Roseateles amylovorans: one gene and its partner. The protein of the gene in region 1 interacts with the protein of each later gene in a pairwise test. Links are inferred from orthologs where the notes say so. Each region holds a gene or a part of one and is shown in the gene's direction. Other genes may lie near its edges.

Evidence for each region.
Region 2: the proteins of ligA (region 1) and leuS interact in binary tests that used the Escherichia coli proteins (3 or more experiments, as listed by UniProt). The link is inferred for Roseateles amylovorans from one-to-one orthologs.

What each region holds. Positions count from the first base shown.
Region 1 is NZ_CP104562.2:2,480,970-2,489,234, forward strand. The notes cover bases 486-3,411. They hold ligA (NAD-dependent DNA ligase LigA), read left to right. Parts: upstream 486-849; coding sequence 850-2,973; downstream 2,974-3,411. Other genes in these bases: N4261_RS10535 (type II secretion system protein), read right to left, coding at 486-528; N4261_RS10545 (hypothetical protein), read left to right, coding at 3,045-3,392; N4261_RS10550 (DMT family transporter), read right to left, coding at 3,352-3,411. Outside these bases: more of N4261_RS10535, read right to left, coding at 1-485; more of N4261_RS10550, read right to left, coding at 3,412-4,245; N4261_RS10555 (methylated-DNA--[protein]-cysteine S-methyltransferase), read right to left, coding at 4,242-4,724; N4261_RS10560 (DNA-3-methyladenine glycosylase 2 family protein), read right to left, coding at 5,009-6,733; N4261_RS10565 (phosphomannomutase/phosphoglucomutase), read left to right, coding at 7,019-8,265. UniProt on the Escherichia coli protein: DNA ligase that catalyzes the formation of phosphodiester linkages between 5'-phosphoryl and 3'-hydroxyl groups in double-stranded DNA using NAD as a coenzyme and as the energy source for the reaction.
Region 2 is NZ_CP104562.2:5,972,295-5,980,793, forward strand. The notes cover bases 2,817-5,976. They hold leuS (leucine--tRNA ligase), read left to right. Parts: upstream 2,817-3,133; coding sequence 3,134-5,776; downstream 5,777-5,976. Other genes in these bases: N4261_RS24725 (ExbD/TolR family protein), read left to right, coding at 2,817-2,870; N4261_RS24735 (LPS-assembly lipoprotein LptE), read left to right, coding at 5,781-5,976. Outside these bases: fur (ferric iron uptake transcriptional regulator), read right to left, coding at 1-178; N4261_RS24710 (outer membrane protein assembly factor BamE), read left to right, coding at 261-830; dapB (4-hydroxy-tetrahydrodipicolinate reductase), read left to right, coding at 827-1,639; N4261_RS24720 (MotA/TolQ/ExbB proton channel family protein), read left to right, coding at 1,660-2,304; more of N4261_RS24725, read left to right, coding at 2,301-2,816; more of N4261_RS24735, read left to right, coding at 5,977-6,272; holA (DNA polymerase III subunit delta), read left to right, coding at 6,291-7,358; N4261_RS24745 (methylamine utilization protein), read left to right, coding at 7,386-8,048; N4261_RS24750 (putative bifunctional diguanylate cyclase/phosphodiesterase), read left to right, coding at 8,048-8,499.

The sequences.
Region 1 (8,265 bases):
AGGCGCGCCGTCGACGACTGCCTCGGCAACGGTGTCGTCCACCCAAATGCCTCGGGCCAACGGCGCCAGGCCATTGGCAATGGTGGCGCACATGTTGGAAGGAATCTGAGTCATGCGGACCACATAGCCTCGGCCAGCTTCGACTTCGCCAATTTTGGCGTTCACACCCAGGGTGAAGATGTTGCCGCCGAAGGAGTTCGTCACAGCGGCTTTGCCGCTCTCCCACTTCACGGAGGACTCCGGGAAAGCGCCCAGGGCCGCTGCCTGGGTGGTCGACAGGGTGGGCAGGCCTTTGCTGTTGCTCAGGGCCCCCAGCAGGGCTGCGTTGATGCGCGGCACATCGGCCAGCAGCGCATTGGCGCGGTTGTTGGCCAGGATGCGTTGCACGCCGATCAGCGAGCCGACGATGACAACGGAGACGATGGCCAGAGCAATCGACAGTTCAACCAGGCTGTAGCCGCGCTGGCGTGTCGATGCCGAACGGGCTCGTGCGAAGGGTTGGAAGGACTTCATGCGAAACAGCTCCAAAGAAAGTGATAGGTGGGGGAGCAGGGCGGACTGGGTCGATGGATGGACCTATGAACCGTTCCCGCCTCTCGGCTGCCGTGATCAGCAGCGCGAGCCGTATCGTAGGGTTTCATCTGATAAATGTGATTCCTGAGAAATTGCAAAACTGATACTGAGGTGTTGTCAGAGAGGGGCCTGTCAAAGTCGGATGTCCCCAATCGAAGAGGTGGCCGTGCGGTGGGCATCGCTCGCCATGCGGATGGTTCTGCCAGGCCCGTACCCGCTCGAGGCGGGCGCGATGGCTGTCTCGGGCAGTCAGTGGGGCTGCGCCACAATGTGTGCATGACATCCCTTTCCTCCGACGTACCGGCCGCCGTGGCCTCGCGGGCGAGTGAGCTGCGCGACCTGCTGAATCACCACGCCCATCTCTATTACGTGCTGGATGCGCCCGCGCTTCCCGATGCCGAATACGACAAGCTCTTTCAGGAGCTGCAGGCACTGGAGGCCGCCCATCCCGCGCTGCTGACTGCAGATTCACCGACGCAACGGGTGCTGGGACGAGTGCTCGATGACTTCGTACCGGTTCGACATGCCGTGCCGATGCTGTCCATCCGGACGGAGACCGATACCGAAGCCAGCGGCGCCGTGAATTTCGATGCGCGGGTCCGGCGCGAGCTCGATCTGCCGCCGGAGGCCCCCGCTGTGGAATACGCGGCGGAACTCAAGTTCGATGGCCTGGCGATCAACCTGCGTTATGAGGAGGGCTTGCTGGTGCAGGCCGCTACCCGCGGCAATGGCGAGACCGGCGAGGATGTGACGCAGAACGTGCGCACCATCGGCCAGATTCCGTTGCGTTTGAAAGGCGTGAGCGCCGCCGTGATCGAGGTCCGGGGCGAGGTCTACATGCGCCGCGATGACTTCGAGGCGCTGAATGAGCGGCAGCGCGCCGCCAATGAGAAGACCTTCGTCAATCCGCGCAATACCGCCGCCGGCGCGGTGCGGCAGTTGGATCCCGCGTTGGTTCGCCAGCGGCCTCTGAGTTTCTTTGCCTATGGGTTGGGAGAGGTCCGCGGCTGGGAGATCCCACCCACCCACAGCGCGCTGCTGGACGCTCTCGCCGCGTTCGGACTGCCGGTCTGCGAGGACCGCGCAGTCGCCCGCGGCGCGCAGGGCTTGATCGATTTCCATCGTGCGATGGGCGCCAAGCGCGATGAACTGCCGTTCGACATCGACGGGGTGGTCTACAAGGTCAACAACCGCGAGCAGCAACGCCGGCTGGGCTTTGTGTCACGCGAGCCGCGCTGGGCGGTGGCCCACAAGTATCCGGCGCAGGAACAGGTCACCCGGCTGGATCGCATCGACATCCAGGTCGGCCGCACCGGCAAGCTCACCCCGGTGGCGAAACTGGCGCCTGTGTTTGTGGGCGGAACGACGGTCAGCAATGCGACGCTGCACAACGTGTTCGAGCTGCGCCGCAAGGGCGTGCGCATCGGTGATCAAGTGATCGTGCGTCGCGCCGGGGACGTGATTCCGGAGATCGTCGGCAAGGTGGAGACGGCCCGGCCGGGCTATGTGCCCAATTTCCACATGCCCAAGCACTGCCCGGTGTGTGGCAGCGAGGTGGCCCGGGAGAAGGGGGGCATCGACCACCGCTGCAGCGGCGGCATCTTCTGTCCGGCCCAGCGCAAGCAGGCGCTGCTGCATTTCGCTGGTCGTCGGGCGATGGACATCGAGGGCCTGGGCGACAAGCTGGTCGATCAACTGGTCGATGGCGGCATCGTGACCAGCTTGCCGGGTCTCTACAAGCTCGGTGTGGCCAAGCTCGCGGCGCTGGACCGCATGGCCGAGAAGAGCGCCCAGAACCTGGTGGATGCGCTGGAGAAGAGCAAGAAGACCACGCTGGCGCGCTTCCTTTTTGCGCTCGGCATTCGCCATGTCGGCGAGACCACGGCCAAGGACCTGGCCAAGCACTTCGGCCACATGGACGCGCTGATGGCCGCGGATGAGGCGAAGTTGCTGGAGGTCAAGGACGTCGGACCGGTGGTGGCCCACAGCGTGGCGTCGTTCTTTGCAGAAGCGCACAACCGGGAGGTCGTCGAGCAGCTGCTGGCTGCAGGGATCGAGTATCCGAAGACCGACGGCGCCGTGGCGGCTCAGGGGCCCCAGCCGCTGGCCGGCAAAACCTTTGTGCTGACCGGCACGCTGCCCACCCTGTCTCGGGACGAGGCCAAGGAACTGATCGAAGCGGCCGGCGGCAAGGTCAGTGGATCGGTATCGAAGAAGACCAGCTTTGTGGTGGCCGGTGAAGAGGCAGGCTCCAAGCTGGAGAAGGCGCGTGAGCTGGGGCTGGCCATCCTGGACGAGGCCGGTCTGCATGCCTTGCTCGCGTCCGCCGCCGATACAGCAGCGGACGCGCAGGTGGATGCCGATCCGTCCGATGCGCCGGCGTCTGACGCTGGCGCTTGACCGTCCGAGGGAGCGTCGCTGATCGACCGCACGTCAGCGGCGCGCCGATTCCCTCAGCGCATGGCGGCGATTTGAAAGCGGTGCTCAAACGCTACTTCAGTGGGGCCCACCGTGACGCGCCGGGCGTGGGATGTGCGATGGCGGCACTGGCGGTGGATGCCGCGCGGGAGCAGGGGCAACTGGGCGCCACGTTCAGCGATGGCATGGCGGCTTACCTGCGGGAGCTGGCGGTGAACCGTCTGGATGGCACGGTGGTGGAAGAGCCCGATGCGCAGGACCGGGCCCGCGCGATCCACACGTTGTCGGTGATGGTGGGGTCGATGGTCCTGGCCCGGGCCAGCGCGGTGGCGGCACCGGCGCTGTCCGAAGAGAACCTGACTACTTCGCTGGACGCGCTGACCCGCCCGTCGGCCACCTGAGCACGCCGACCGCCAGCGCCGTGCCCAGCAGCACGACCAGGCAACCCGCCGCCATGGACGCAGTGAGCGTCTCGCCCAGCGCCAGCCAGCCCCAGATCAAGGCGAAGACCGGGATCAGGAAGGTCACCGAGATGGTGTTTGTGGGGCCGATGCGCTTCATCAACCGGAAGAACAGGATGTAGGCCACGCTGGTGCACAGCAAGGCCAGCAGCCCGACCGCCCACCAGGCGCGCGCGCCAGGCAGGGTGTCGGGACGAAGCGCCACTGCCGGCGCCGCCAGCATCATCGCGGCGGCGAACTGGCTGCCGGTGGCCACGGCCAGAGGGCTGGCGCCGCTCAAATAGCGCTTGGTCGCATTGGCCGCCAGGCCGTAGCTGCAGGTGGCGATGAGACAGGCCAGGATCGCGAAGCCGCTGCCGCCGGGCTTGAACGAGGCCTTGTCCCAAGCCAGCAGCACCACGCCGGCAAAACCCAGCGCCAATCCGATCAGGCGGGAGCCGTCCAGGCGTTGGCTGAACCAGGCCCAGGCGACCAGCGCGCCCCACATCGGCGTGGTGGCATTCAGGATGCTGGACAGCCCGGCATTGATCGAGAGCGCCGCATAACTGAACATCGCAAACGGCAGCGCGCTGTTCAGCAGGCCGACCAGGAGCAGGGCGCGCCAGTGCCGGCGGAGGTCGCCCAGCCCCTCGCGAAAGGCCAGCAGCGGCACCAGCAGCACCGAGGCGCCCGCCACCCGCACCGCGGCGGTGGCGACCGGCCCGAACTCCGGCGCGGCGACCCGCATGAAGAGGAAGGAAGCGCCCCAGATCGCGGCCAGCACCACCAGTTCCAACAGATCACTTTGCTTCACGCGAGAGGTCCTTTGCCCGTCAGGGGTAGTGCTTGTTCCAGCCGCAACAGCGCTTCCTTGCGATGCAGACCGCCGGCATAACCGGTGAGATGGCCATCGGCGCCGACCACACGATGGCAGGGGATCAGCAGCGACAGCGGATTGCGTCCCACCGCCGCAGCCACCGCCCGAACCGCTTCGGGACGACCCAGCCGGAGCGCGAGTGTGCCGTAGCTGAGCGTGGTGCCCGCAGGAATCTCAAGCAAGGCCCGCCAGACGGACTGCTGGAACGGTGTGCCCGCAGGGGCCAGCGGGAGGGTCCCGTCCGCTGCGGCACCGCCGCCGGCCGCGTTCGAGTGAAAGTAGGCCAGCACGGCGGCGCGTGCCGCTGCGAGGATCGGGTCGTCGTCGCGATGCGGTAGATCCAATCGGCCCGGATGGTATTTCTGATCCTCGAACCACAGACCGGAGAGGCCGTCTGCATTGCGCGCGAGCAGCATGCGGCCCAGCGGCGTGTCGATCTCGGACTGGAAGAGCGCCCGCAGGTGGGTCCGACCCGCCGCGCGGCGGCTGGGCGTGACGACGTCGGCGGTCGGGTGCAGGCCGTCGGCGGGCGTGGGCAGCGTCTGGGAACTTGGGTTCACGGGACGTCGGGATAACGTCGGCGGTGAGGAGGATGTGGGCGATGTGGGCAAGGGACGCGATGTGTCGGTCGCAGGCTGGGCCGAGAGGGCGCCGGACCGCGAAGGTTCAGTGAGTGGGGCCGAGGGCAAGTGGGTGGCGATCATGGCGACGGTTCCTTCCTGGCGGGTCGACGGCAGCGCGGAGCGGCGACGGGAGTGGGGAGATCGGAGGTGCGACCGGACGTGAGACCGGACGTGAGACCGGAGGTCGGACCGGACCTGAGATCGGAATCGGACCTGAGCTTGGACGTCGCCGCCCCCTCGGCGAGCGCCGCCACCGCGGCGATCGCCGCAGCGATTGGCCGGGCCGTGCGCTTCACCGGTGCAGCAGCGGAGGCTTCCCGCCACCACTGCAGCACCGCATAGCTGCGGTAGGGGGCAAAGGCCTCGGCGGCCGTGATCAGGGCCAGCGGCGTCAGTGGGCGTCCGGCGCGATGTTCCAGTCGCTGCTTGAGCACGACGTCGCCCGGCAGGAAGGCATCCGGCCAGCTCCAGCCCCGCATCAGCATGTAGTGGGCGGTCCAGGGGCCGATCCCAGGCAGCGCGACCAACTCGGCAATCGCCGCCTGCACGCTGCCACGGCCCTGCGCAAAGCCCAAGGTGGGCCACTGCTGCGCCAGGGTGATCAGGGCCTGTGCGCGACGTGCCGGCATGCCGAGCGAGGCGATGTCGTCCACACTGGCCGCCGCCAGACGCGCGGGCGGCGGGAATGCATGGGTGATGCCTTCCGGCGCGCCGAGCGCCACCGGCAGCGGCTCGCCGAACCGGGCAATCAGACGGGTAGCCAGCGTCCGTGCAGCGGCCACGGTGACCTGTTGACCCAGCACCGCACGGATCGCCAGTTCGAACCGGTCCAGCGTGCCAGGCAGCCGCAGTCCCTCAGCGGACGATCCGAGCGAATCGCCCAAGGCCGCCGCGATGGCGTGGGGATCGGCATCGAGGTCCAGCCAGCGCCGCAAACGAGGCATCAACGCGGCCATCGCCGGCCACAAGGAGGCGCTCAAGCGCACCTGCACCTGGGCACGCTCGGCACCGTCGGCGCTCAAGCGCACGGTGAGCCAGCCGAGCAGGTCGTCCTGGCCGGGCCGGGCCAGTCGCACACTGCGGGACAGCGTCAGCCGCTCGATGTCGACCTGCTCGACGCCGGGCACCGCCCGGGCCGCCAGGAACTGCAGCAGCACCGTGCCCAGGAGCGGCGGGCGAAGGTCCAGGCGCAGCTCCGCCGTCTCGGTGGCGGTGTCCGTCGGATCGCCTCCGGTGCGGCGCAGGGCGGTCGGGCTCAGGCGGTACTGCGTGGCAAAGGCCGCATTGAAGCGACGCAGGCTGGAGAAACCGGCCGCCAGGGCGACCTCCGAGACCGGCAGACGTGTATCCGTCAGCAACTGCTTGGCCAGCAACAGGCGCCGGGTCTGCAGATACTGCAGCGGGGCCACGCCATGGACGGCGGTGAACACCCGGCGCACATGCCGCTCGCTCACGCCCAGGTGGGCGGCCAACACCGGGAGCGAGGCGGTTTCCGGGGCGCATTCGTCGAGCCAGCGGGCGGCTTCGCGGGCCAGCACCTCGCCCGCATCCATCGCGCTCCACCGACGTGCGGCTGGCGCCAACTCGGGGCGACATTTCAGGCAGGGGCGGTAGCGGGCGGCTTCCGCCAGGCTGGCGCTGGCATAGAACTCGCAGTTTTCGCGCTTGGGCGGCCGCACCCGGCAGATCGGGCGGCAGTAGATGCCGGTCGTCTTCACGCCCACGAACCATTGGCCGTCGAAGCGGGCATCCCGCGCCAGCAGGGCGGGGTAGCAGTGGTCGGGGTCGAGGGAGAGGTCCATGGCAGGGATGATAGGCAGCCAGTCCCTGGACGGCTCGCCGTTTTCGGACCTGTTGCTGACACGGCCTGGCAGTTGCGGTGGCGCGGGCTTGGCCCGCCGCTTGCTCTCTCACACGCCGGGTTACATCAAGGCATCAGGACACCTGCCTACAATCCGCCCCAGTTTCTGCCCACCGCAAGGCGGGCCGCTCGGCAGCGTGTGGGACGTGACCGTTCCGCCGCCCGCGCCGGGCCTCATCTCAGATTCCGATCTCCATCTCAGACTTCCATCTCAACAGGGACGCTCATGCAAGTTCACGCATCCATCTTCAAGGCCTACGACATTCGCGGTGTGGTCGGTCAGACACTGAACGAGGAACTGGCCGAGCACCTCGGCCGCGCGTTCGGTACCGAAGCCAAGCTTGCCGGTGAGAAGGCCGTGGCCGTGGGGCGCGACGGTCGCGTTTCTGGTCCGTCGCTGGTGGATGCGCTGGTCCGCGGGCTGAAGTCGACCGGTCTGGATGTGGTGGACATCGGCGCGGTGACCACCCCGATGCTCTATTACGTCGCGGCCACCCGTGGCAAGCATGGCTGCAACTCCGGCATCCAGGTGACCGGCAGTCACAATCCGAAGGACTACAACGGCTTCAAGATGGTGCTCAAGGGCGCCGCCGTCTACGGCGAGCAGATCCAGGGCCTGAAGCGGCGCATCGAGGCCGAGGACTACGCCACTGGCAACGGCCGCGTCGCGTCGATGGATGTGGTGGCCGAGTACAGCGCCCGCATCGTCAAGGATGCCAAGCTGTCGCGTCCGATGAAGATCGTGGTCGACAGCGGCAACGGCATTCCCGGCGCCACCGCGCCGGCCATCCTGCGCGCCCTGGGTTGCGAGGTGGTGGACATCTTCTCGAAGGTGGATGGCGATTTCCCCAACCACCATCCGGATCCGTCGCGTCCCGAGAACCTGGAAGACCTCAAGCGCATCGTGCACGCCACCGATGCGGAGCTGGGCCTGGCCTTCGACGGCGACGGCGACCGCCTGGGCATCGTGACCAAGGACGGCACGATGATCATGCCGGACCGCCAGATCATGCTGATCGCGGCCGACATCCTCAAGCGCAAGCCCGGCTCGGAGATCATCTTCGACGTCAAGTGCACGCAACGCCTGGCCCCGTGGATCCGTGAGCACGGCGGCAAGCCGCTGATGTGGATGACCGGCCATTCGCTGGCCAAGGCCAAGCTCAAGGAGACCGGCGCCCCGCTGGCCGGCGAGCTGTCCGGTCACATCTTCTTCGCCGAGCGCTGGTATGGCTTCGACGATGCGATGTACACCGCCGCCCGCATGCTGGAGATCCTGTCGCGCTTCGACGATCCGAGCAAGGTGCTCAACGAGCTGCCCAACAGCGTCAACACGCCGGAGCTGAACGTCCCCTGCAAGGAAGGCGAGCATCACGAGGTGGTGGCCAAGCTCAAGGAAATCGCCGAGTTCCCGAATGCGAAGGAGCTGATCACCATCGACGGCATCCGTGTGGAGTACGACGACGGCTTCGGCCT
Region 2 (8,499 bases), 3.5 Mb from region 1 along the record:
GGGTGAGCACGCGATAGACCGTGGCCAGACCAATGTCCGCCCGCTCATCGAGCAAAGCTTTGTAAACATCTTCCGCCGTCATGTGGCGGCGCTGAGCCGTCTGGAAGATCTCCAGGATCTTGATCCGGGGCAGCGTGGCCTTGAGGCCGCTGTTCTTGATTTCGTCGGAGCGATTCATGGGGTTTGCGACCGCGAGAGTGCGGGAGCCTCCCGCTAGAATTCCGCTCATCATAGCCCTTGACCCCTTGCGAAGCCCCGCCATGTCATTGAAATCCCAAATCGCCCTGATTGCGCGACTCGGCGTCGCCATCGGCGGCCTGGCGTCGCTGGGCGCGTGCTCGCAGATGCCCACCTTCGACGCCTTCTCCGTCAGCGGCGACAAGGTGCTCGGCCTGGTTCGACCCTACCGCGTCGAGATCGTGCAAGGCAACGTGGTCACCAAGGAACAGATCGAGCGCATCAAGCCCGGCATGACCCGGGCCCAGGTGCGCGACCAACTCGGCTCGCCGCTGCTGACCGATGTCTTCCACGAGACCCGCTGGGACTACATCTTCACCATCCGGCGCCAAGGCGCAGCGCCGCAGAATCGCCACATCCAGCTGACCTTCGACGGCGACCAGCTCGCCAAGATCGACGCCCCGGGCGACCTCCCGACCGAAAACGAATTCATCGCCGCGATCAACACCGCCAAGGTGTCCGGCAAGGCGCCGAAGCTGGAAATGACCGAGGAAGAGCGCAAGGCGCTGCCCCCGCCGGTCAAGCAGGCCTCCGCCACCCCGGAGCCGGTCGGCCCGGTGCGCGACTATCCGCCGCTGGAGGCGCGTCGATGAGCGCAGGCGCCGTGCGCATCGCCATCACCGGGGCCTCCGGCCGCATGGGCCGCATGCTGATCGAAGCGGTGCTGAATGCACCCGACCTGCGCCTGACCGCCGCACTGGACCGCGAGGGCAGTCCCACCCTCGGCCAGGATGCGGGCGCCTTCCTGGGCCAGCACACCGGCGTGGCGATCACGACCGATGTCCGCGCGGGCCTGAGCCAGGCGGATGTGCTGATCGATTTCACCCGTCCCGAAGGCACGCTGGCCCATCTGGCCTTGTGTGCCGAGCTGGGCGTGCGCACCGTCATCGGCACCACCGGCTTCAGCGACGCCCAGAAGGCGGAGATCCAGGCCCTCTCGCAGCGGGCCGCCGTCATGATGGCGCCCAACATGAGCGTGGGCGTGAACGTGGTGCTGAAGCTGCTGGAAAATGCCGCCAAGGCGCTGGCCCAGGGCTATGACATCGAGATCATCGAAGCCCATCACCGCCACAAGGTGGATGCGCCCAGCGGCACCGCACTCAAGATGGGTGAAGTGGTGGCAGACGCCATCGGCCGCGACCTCAAGACCTGCGCGGTCTACGGCCGTGAAGGCGTGACCGGTGAACGCGACCCGTCGACCATCGGCTTCGCCACGGTGCGGGGCGGCGACATCATCGGCGACCACACCGTGCTGTTTGCCGGCATCGGCGAGCGCATCGAGATCAGCCACAAGGCGTCCAGCCGGGCGACCTTTGCGCAAGGCAGCCTGCGCGCCGCACGCTTCCTCGCCACGCGGGCGACCGGTCTGTTCGACATGAACGACGTGCTCGGCTTGGCCTGAGCCCCAGGGGCCTGCTGACGATGCGTGAGCTGTTCGATCTTTGGCATGCCGGCGACAGCGTCGGCCGCCTGGTGGCCCTGGTGCTGCTGGTGATGTCCGTCAGCAGCTGGGTGCTGATCCTGTGGCGCGGCTGGACCCTGGTCCGCGCCCGCCGCGACCTGCAACGCGGGCTGCCCATCTTCTGGGCCGCGGGAGAACTCCCCACCGGCCGCGAGCAGCTTCAGGCCCTGGACCGGGAAGCCCTGATGCTGCCGCTGGTCGATGCCGCCTTGCTGGACAGCCCGGTCGGCACGCTCGCGGCCTCCGGCCGTCCCCACGCCCAATTGACCCGCCGCCTGCGCGATGCCCTGCATCAGGTGCTGGGCGGCCTCAACCGGGGCCAGGTGGTGCTGGCCACCGTCGGCAGCACGGCGCCGTTTGTGGGCCTGTTCGGCACGGTCTGGGGCATCTACCACGCCCTGCTCAGCATCTCGTCGACCGGCAACTTCAGCCTGGACAAGGTGGCCGGCCCGGTGGGTGAGGCCCTGATCATGACCGCGGCCGGTCTGGCCGTGGCGATTCCGGCGGTGCTGGCCTACAACCTGTTCGGCAAATGGGTGGGCGCCTGCGAAGCCGAGCTGGAAGGCTTCGCCCACGACCTGCGCGAACTGCTCGTCACCCCATGAGCTTCGGCCGGCTCGAGCGCCGCGACACGCCCAAGCCGATGGGCGACATCAACATGACGCCGCTGATCGACGTCATGCTGGTGCTGCTGGTGATCTTCATCATCGCCGCCCCCCTGATGGGCAGCGCGCTCAAACTGGAACTCCCCAAGAGCGACGCCGCAGCCCCCGGGCCCGCCGCGCGCTTCGTGGCCATCGCCATCACGCCGGACGGCCGCTATTTTCTGGGCGAGGACGTGCTGGAGGCGGCCGCGCTACGCGCTCGCCTGGTGGCATTGGCCGTGCGTCAGCCCGACACCGAACTGCGCATGACGGCCGACCGCAACGTGCCGTACGGACAGGTGGCGCAATTGATCGGATGGGCCCAGGCGGCGGGGCTGAATCGCATCGCCTTTGTCGCTGAAAACGGCGAGGGCGGCGAAGGCGGCAAGGGCGACGACGCCCGTGGCGGGGACGCCGGCGGCAACCGCCGCGCAGGCCCGCCGACGCCCCCCGGCGCTGCCGCCGCACCACCCCGTCCCCAGACGGCGCCGCGCACAGGCGCGACGCCGGACCCCGCGCCTCGCTGAGCAGCGGCCTGCCCGCGCGCTGGCCTGCGGCAGGTCTCCTTCAGTTGCACGACGGCCGCATCCATCGCCGCATCGATCGCTGCATCCATGGCCCCACCATCGCCATACGACCGCCGCCTTCCAGCGGCACAGCATCCGCATGCCATCGGCATTCGGGCCGCGTTTCGACCTTCGCCAGACGCGCACGGCGGCACCGGGGCCAAACCGCGCCCAGCCGCACGCGCTGGGCTCCTACAATCGCCCGATCCGTCCCCCGAGCCAACATGAACGAGAAATACGCCCCCTCCGAGGTCGAACAGGCCGCCCGCGACCATTGGAACGCCCGCGACGCCTATCGCGTCGTCGAGGACGCCAGCAAGCCCAAGTTCTATGCGTGCTCCATGCTGCCCTACCCCAGCGGCAAGCTGCACATGGGCCATGTCCGCAACTACACGATCAACGACATGTTGACCCGGCAGCTGCGCATGAAGGGCTACAACGTGCTGATGCCGATGGGCTGGGACGCCTTCGGCCTGCCCGCGGAAAACGCGGCGATGAAGAACAAGGTGCCGCCCGCCGCGTGGACCTACGACAACATCGCCTACATGAAAAGCCAGATGCAGGCGATGGGCCTGGCGATCGACTGGTCGCGCGAGATCGCCACCTGCAAGCCGGACTACTACCGCTGGAACCAGTGGCTGTTCCTGAAGATGCTGGAGGCCGGCATCGCCGAGCGCCGCACCCAGGTGGTGAACTGGGACCCGATCGACCAGACCGTGCTGGCCAATGAGCAGGTGATCGACGGCAAGGGCTGGCGTTCCGGCGCGGTGGTCGAGAAGCGCGAGATCCCCGGCTACTACCTGAAGATCACCGACTACGCCGAAGAGCTGCTGGCGGCCGTCGCCGATCCCTCGGACAAGAACTTCCTCGCCGGCTGGCCCGAGCGGGTGCGCCTGATGCAGGAGAACTGGATCGGCAAGAGCGAAGGCGTGCGCTTCGCCTTCCCGCACCAGATCCAGGATGCCGGGGGGCAACTGATCCAGGGCGGACGTCTGTACGTCTTCACCACCCGGTCCGACACCATCATGGGCGTGACCTTCTGCGCCGTGGCGCCGGAGCATCCGCTGGCCGCGCATGCGGCGGCGTCCAATCCCGCTCTCCACGCCTTCATCGAGGAATGCAAGCAGGGCGGCACCACCGAGGCCGAGCTCGCGACGCAGGACAAGAAGGGCATGCCCACCGGGCTGTTCGTCACCCACCCGCTGACCGACGCGCAGGTCGAGGTCTGGGTCGGCAACTATGTGCTGATGAGCTATGGCGACGGCGCCGTGATGGGCGTTCCCGCTCATGACGAGCGCGACTTCGCCTTCGCGAAGAAGTACGGCCTGCCGATCAAGCAGGTGGTGGCGGTCGAGGGCGAGACCTTCTCGCTGGACGGCTGGGCCGAGTGGTACGGCGACAAGCACAAGGGCGTGTGCACGGCCTCCGGCGTGCTGGACGGGCTGACCCACAAGCAGGCGGTCGACAAGGTCGCCGAGCTGCTCGGCGCGCAGGGCCTGGGCGAGAAGAAAACCACCTGGCGCCTGCGCGACTGGGGCGTCAGCCGCCAGCGCTACTGGGGCACGCCGATCCCGATCATCCATTGCGAGACCTGCGGCGCCGTGCCGGTGCCGGAGAAGGATCTGCCGGTGGTCCTGCCGGAAGACTGCATTCCCGACGGCAGCGGCAACCCGCTGAACAAGCGCGCCGACTTCCTGAACTGCAGCTGCCCCAAGTGCGGCGCCGCCGCCAAGCGCGAGACCGACACGATGGACACCTTCGTGGACAGCTCGTGGTATTTCATGCGCTATTGCGACGCGTCCAACCAGGGCGCGATGGTCGGCGCCGGCAGCGACTACTGGATGCCGATGGACCAGTACATCGGCGGCATCGAGCATGCCATCCTGCACCTGCTGTATGCGCGCTTCTGGACCAAGGTGATGCGCGACCTCAAGCTCATCAAGTTCGACGAGCCGTTCAAGAACCTGCTCACCCAGGGCATGGTGCTCAAGGGCGCCTTCTTCCGCAAGCCGGAAGACGCCGGCAAGAACTATTACTGGGAGCATGAGGTCGACGTGGTCCGCAACGAGCACGGCCAGCCGCTGGGCGGCACGCTCAAGGCCGACGGCCTGCCGCTCGAGTACGAGATGACGACGATGTCGAAGTCGAAGAACAACGGCGTCGACCCCCAGGCCCTGATCGACGAGTACGGCGCCGACACCGCGCGCCTGTTCGTGATGTTCGCCTCCCCGCCGGAACAGACGCTGGAATGGAACGACGCCGGCGTCGAGGGCGCGCACCGCTTCCTCAAGCGTGTCTGGGGCTTCGGCACCCGGCATGCCGACGCGATCAAGGCCGCGGGCGCGGACTTCGCCGCGCTGAGCGATGACGGCAAGGCGCTGCGTCGCGAAGTGCACCTGGTGCTCAAGCAGGTCAGCTACGACTACGAGCGCATGCAGTACAACACCGTCGTCTCCGGCGCGATGAAGCTGCTGAATGCGCTGGAGGGCTTCAAGGCCGCCGAAGCGGGTCAGGACGCGGCCGCCCTGCGCGAAGGCTTCTCGGTGCTGCTGCGGGTGATCTACCCCGCCTGCCCGCACATCGCGCATGCGCTGTGGACCGAGCTCGGCTTCGCCGCCGAACTGGGCGAGCTGCTGGATGCGGCCTGGCCCACGGTCGACGACGCCGCCCTGGTGCAAGACCAGATCGAACTGATGCTGCAGGTCAACGGCAAGCTGCGCGGCTCGATCAAGGTGGCCGCCTCGGCGGACAAGGCCGCGATCGAGGCCATCGCCCTGGCCAGCCCCGACTTCGAGAAGTTTGCCGAAGGCAAAACCCCGAAGAAGGTGGTGATCGTGCCGGGCCGTCTCGTCAACCTGGTGGTCTGACGCCATGCAACGCCGTGATCTGCTGTCGCTGGGTGCCGTGGCCCTGTTGTCGGGCTGTGGTTTCGAACTCCGGCGCGAGCCGGACTACCACTTCAAGACCCTGGCCCTGACCGGCTTCGTCCCGCACTCGCCGCTGGCGCAGGAACTGCGCCGGCAGGTGCTGCGCAGCCCGCTCAAGCTGGTGGAGGACCCCAACCGTGCCGACGTCATCATCGACGTCGAGCGCGAGATCCGCGACAAGACCTCGGTGGCCACCACCACCGCCGGGCAGATCACCGAATGGCAACTGCGGCTGCAACTGGACTATTCGCTGCGATCGGCCGGCGGCGACATCCTGCTGCCCCGCACCGAACTGCGGCTGACCCGGGACATGAACTACAGCGAAAGCGCGGCCCTGGCCAAGGAGCAGGAAGAGGCGTCGCTGCAGAAGGCCATGCAGGTCGAGGCGGTGGGCCTGCTGCTGCGCCGGCTCGCGGCCGTGCGGCTGTCCGCCTGATCCGCCCGGCACCCGGTCATGCAGATCAAGGGCGACGCGCTGGCGGGCCACCTGTCCAAGGGGCTCAAGCCGGTCTACACGGTTCACGGCGATGAGCCGCTGCTGGCGCAGGAAGCCGCCGACCTGCTGCGCGCCGAAGCGCGCCGGCAGGGCTTCGGCGAGCGGCAGGTGTTCACCGTCTCGGGGGCCTACTTCGACTGGGCGCCGGTGCTGGCCGCTGCGCAGGCGATGAGCCTGTTCGCCGACCGCCAACTGATCGAAATCCGCATTCCCAGCGGCAAGCCCGGCAAAGACGGCTCGGACGCGCTGCAGCGCTATTGCGAGGGGGTGCAGTCTGATGTGCTGACCATCGTCACCCTGCCGCGGCTGGACAAGACCCAGCTCTCCAGCGCCTGGTTCACCGCGCTGGACAGCGTGGGCGTGACGGTGAAGGTCGACCCGGTTGAACGGCGCGAGCTGCCGGCCTGGATCGCCCGCCGGCTGCAACAGCAGGGGCAGCAGGTGGCCGCCGGACCGGAAGGCCAGCAAGCGCTGGAATTCTTCGCTGACCGGGTCGAGGGCAACCTGCTCGCGGCCCATCAGGAGCTTCAGAAACTGGCGCTGCTGCATCCGCCGGGGGAACTGGGCCTGCAGCAGATCGAAGCTGCGGTGCTGGACGTCGCCCGCTTCGATGTGTTCAAGCTCAGCGAAGCCCTGCTCAGCGGCCGGGTGGCCCGGGTGCTGCGGATGCTCGAGGGCCTGAAGGCCGAAGGCGAAGCCGCCGTGCTGGTGCACTGGACCATGGCCGAGGACATCCGCGCCCTCAAGCGGGTGCATGACGCGGTCGCAGCGGGCAAGCCGTTGCCGATGGCGCTGCGCGAGGCGCGCGTCTGGGGCCCGAAGGAGCGTCTGTTCGAACGCATCGTGCCTCAACTGGGCGGCGCCGCGCTGTCCCGGCTGCTGGTCGCGGCCCAGGTTTGCGACGGTATCGTCAAGGGCCTGCGGCATCCGGAATGGCCGGCCGATCCGTGGGAGGCACTGGCCCGTCTGGCGCTCATGCTGGAGCAAGCCCTGCGTCCGCCGACACCCAAAACCCGCTATGGTTGATGTCTGGTCATTCACCTGACATCCGCCATGCCCCCCCGCCCGACCTCTGCGCCCTTCACCGTGCGCCTGCCGTCCCTGATGGCTCTGATGGCCCTGACGCCCCTGACGGCCCTCTTGTCGGGGCTGGCGGGAGCCGCCCTGGTCACTCCTGCGCAGGCGGCGCCCTGGACCCTGCAGGTCCGCGACGGCAGCGGCCAGCCACTGCCTGACACCGTGGTGGCGGTCGAGGTCAAGGGCCAGCCCAGCCGCGCGGCGGCCGGCACGGCCGCTCAGATGTCCCAGCGCGACCGGCAGTTCCAACCCCAGTTGCTGGTGGTCCAGACCGGGACGGCGGTGAGCTTTCCCAATTTCGACACGGTCCGCCACCATGTGTATTCGTTCTCGCCAATCAAGCGCTTCGAACTGAAGCTCTATGCCGGCACGCCGGCAGAGCCGGTAGTGTTCGACCAACCCGGCGTGGCACAACTGGGCTGCAACATCCATGACCGGATGACTGCCCGGATCATCGTGGTCGACACCCCGCTGTTCGCGACCACCGATGCGCAAGGCCAGGTGAAGCTGGATCTGCCCGCCGGTGAACACCGGGTGCGGCTGTGGCGTGCCGCGATGGGCAATGCGGCGCCGGTGGCGCAGCCGCTGCAGATTGGCGCCGGGGCCTCCGGCAACTTGAAACTGGAATTACGCGACTGATGCGCTGGCCCGACTTCCTCAACCTGCGACGCCTGGAAGGGCGCATCGTGGCGTTGTTCCTGGCGCTGCTGCTGGTGGTGCAGCTGATGAGCCTGGCCTTGCTGAACCAGGGCATCGTCCGCAATGCCCGCGGCTCGGTGGACGAGGAACTGGAAGCGGGCGAACGCATCTTCACCCAGTTGCTCTCGCAGGATGCGGAACAGCGCGGCCTGGTGGCGGACCTGCTGCAGTCCGACTACGGTCTGCGCCAGTTGGTGGCCGCCGGCATCCAGGGCGATGAGCTGCGCACGATGATGGAGGATGTCTTCACCAACCTCAGCGAGCGGGGAGACGCCAGCTTCATCGGTTACGCCAACGACGGCTTCCAGCTCATGGCAGCCACCAACCCGTTGGCCACCCAGGTCGCTCCGCTGCTGCGCGGCGTCACTCGCCAGCAGCAGAGCCGGACGCA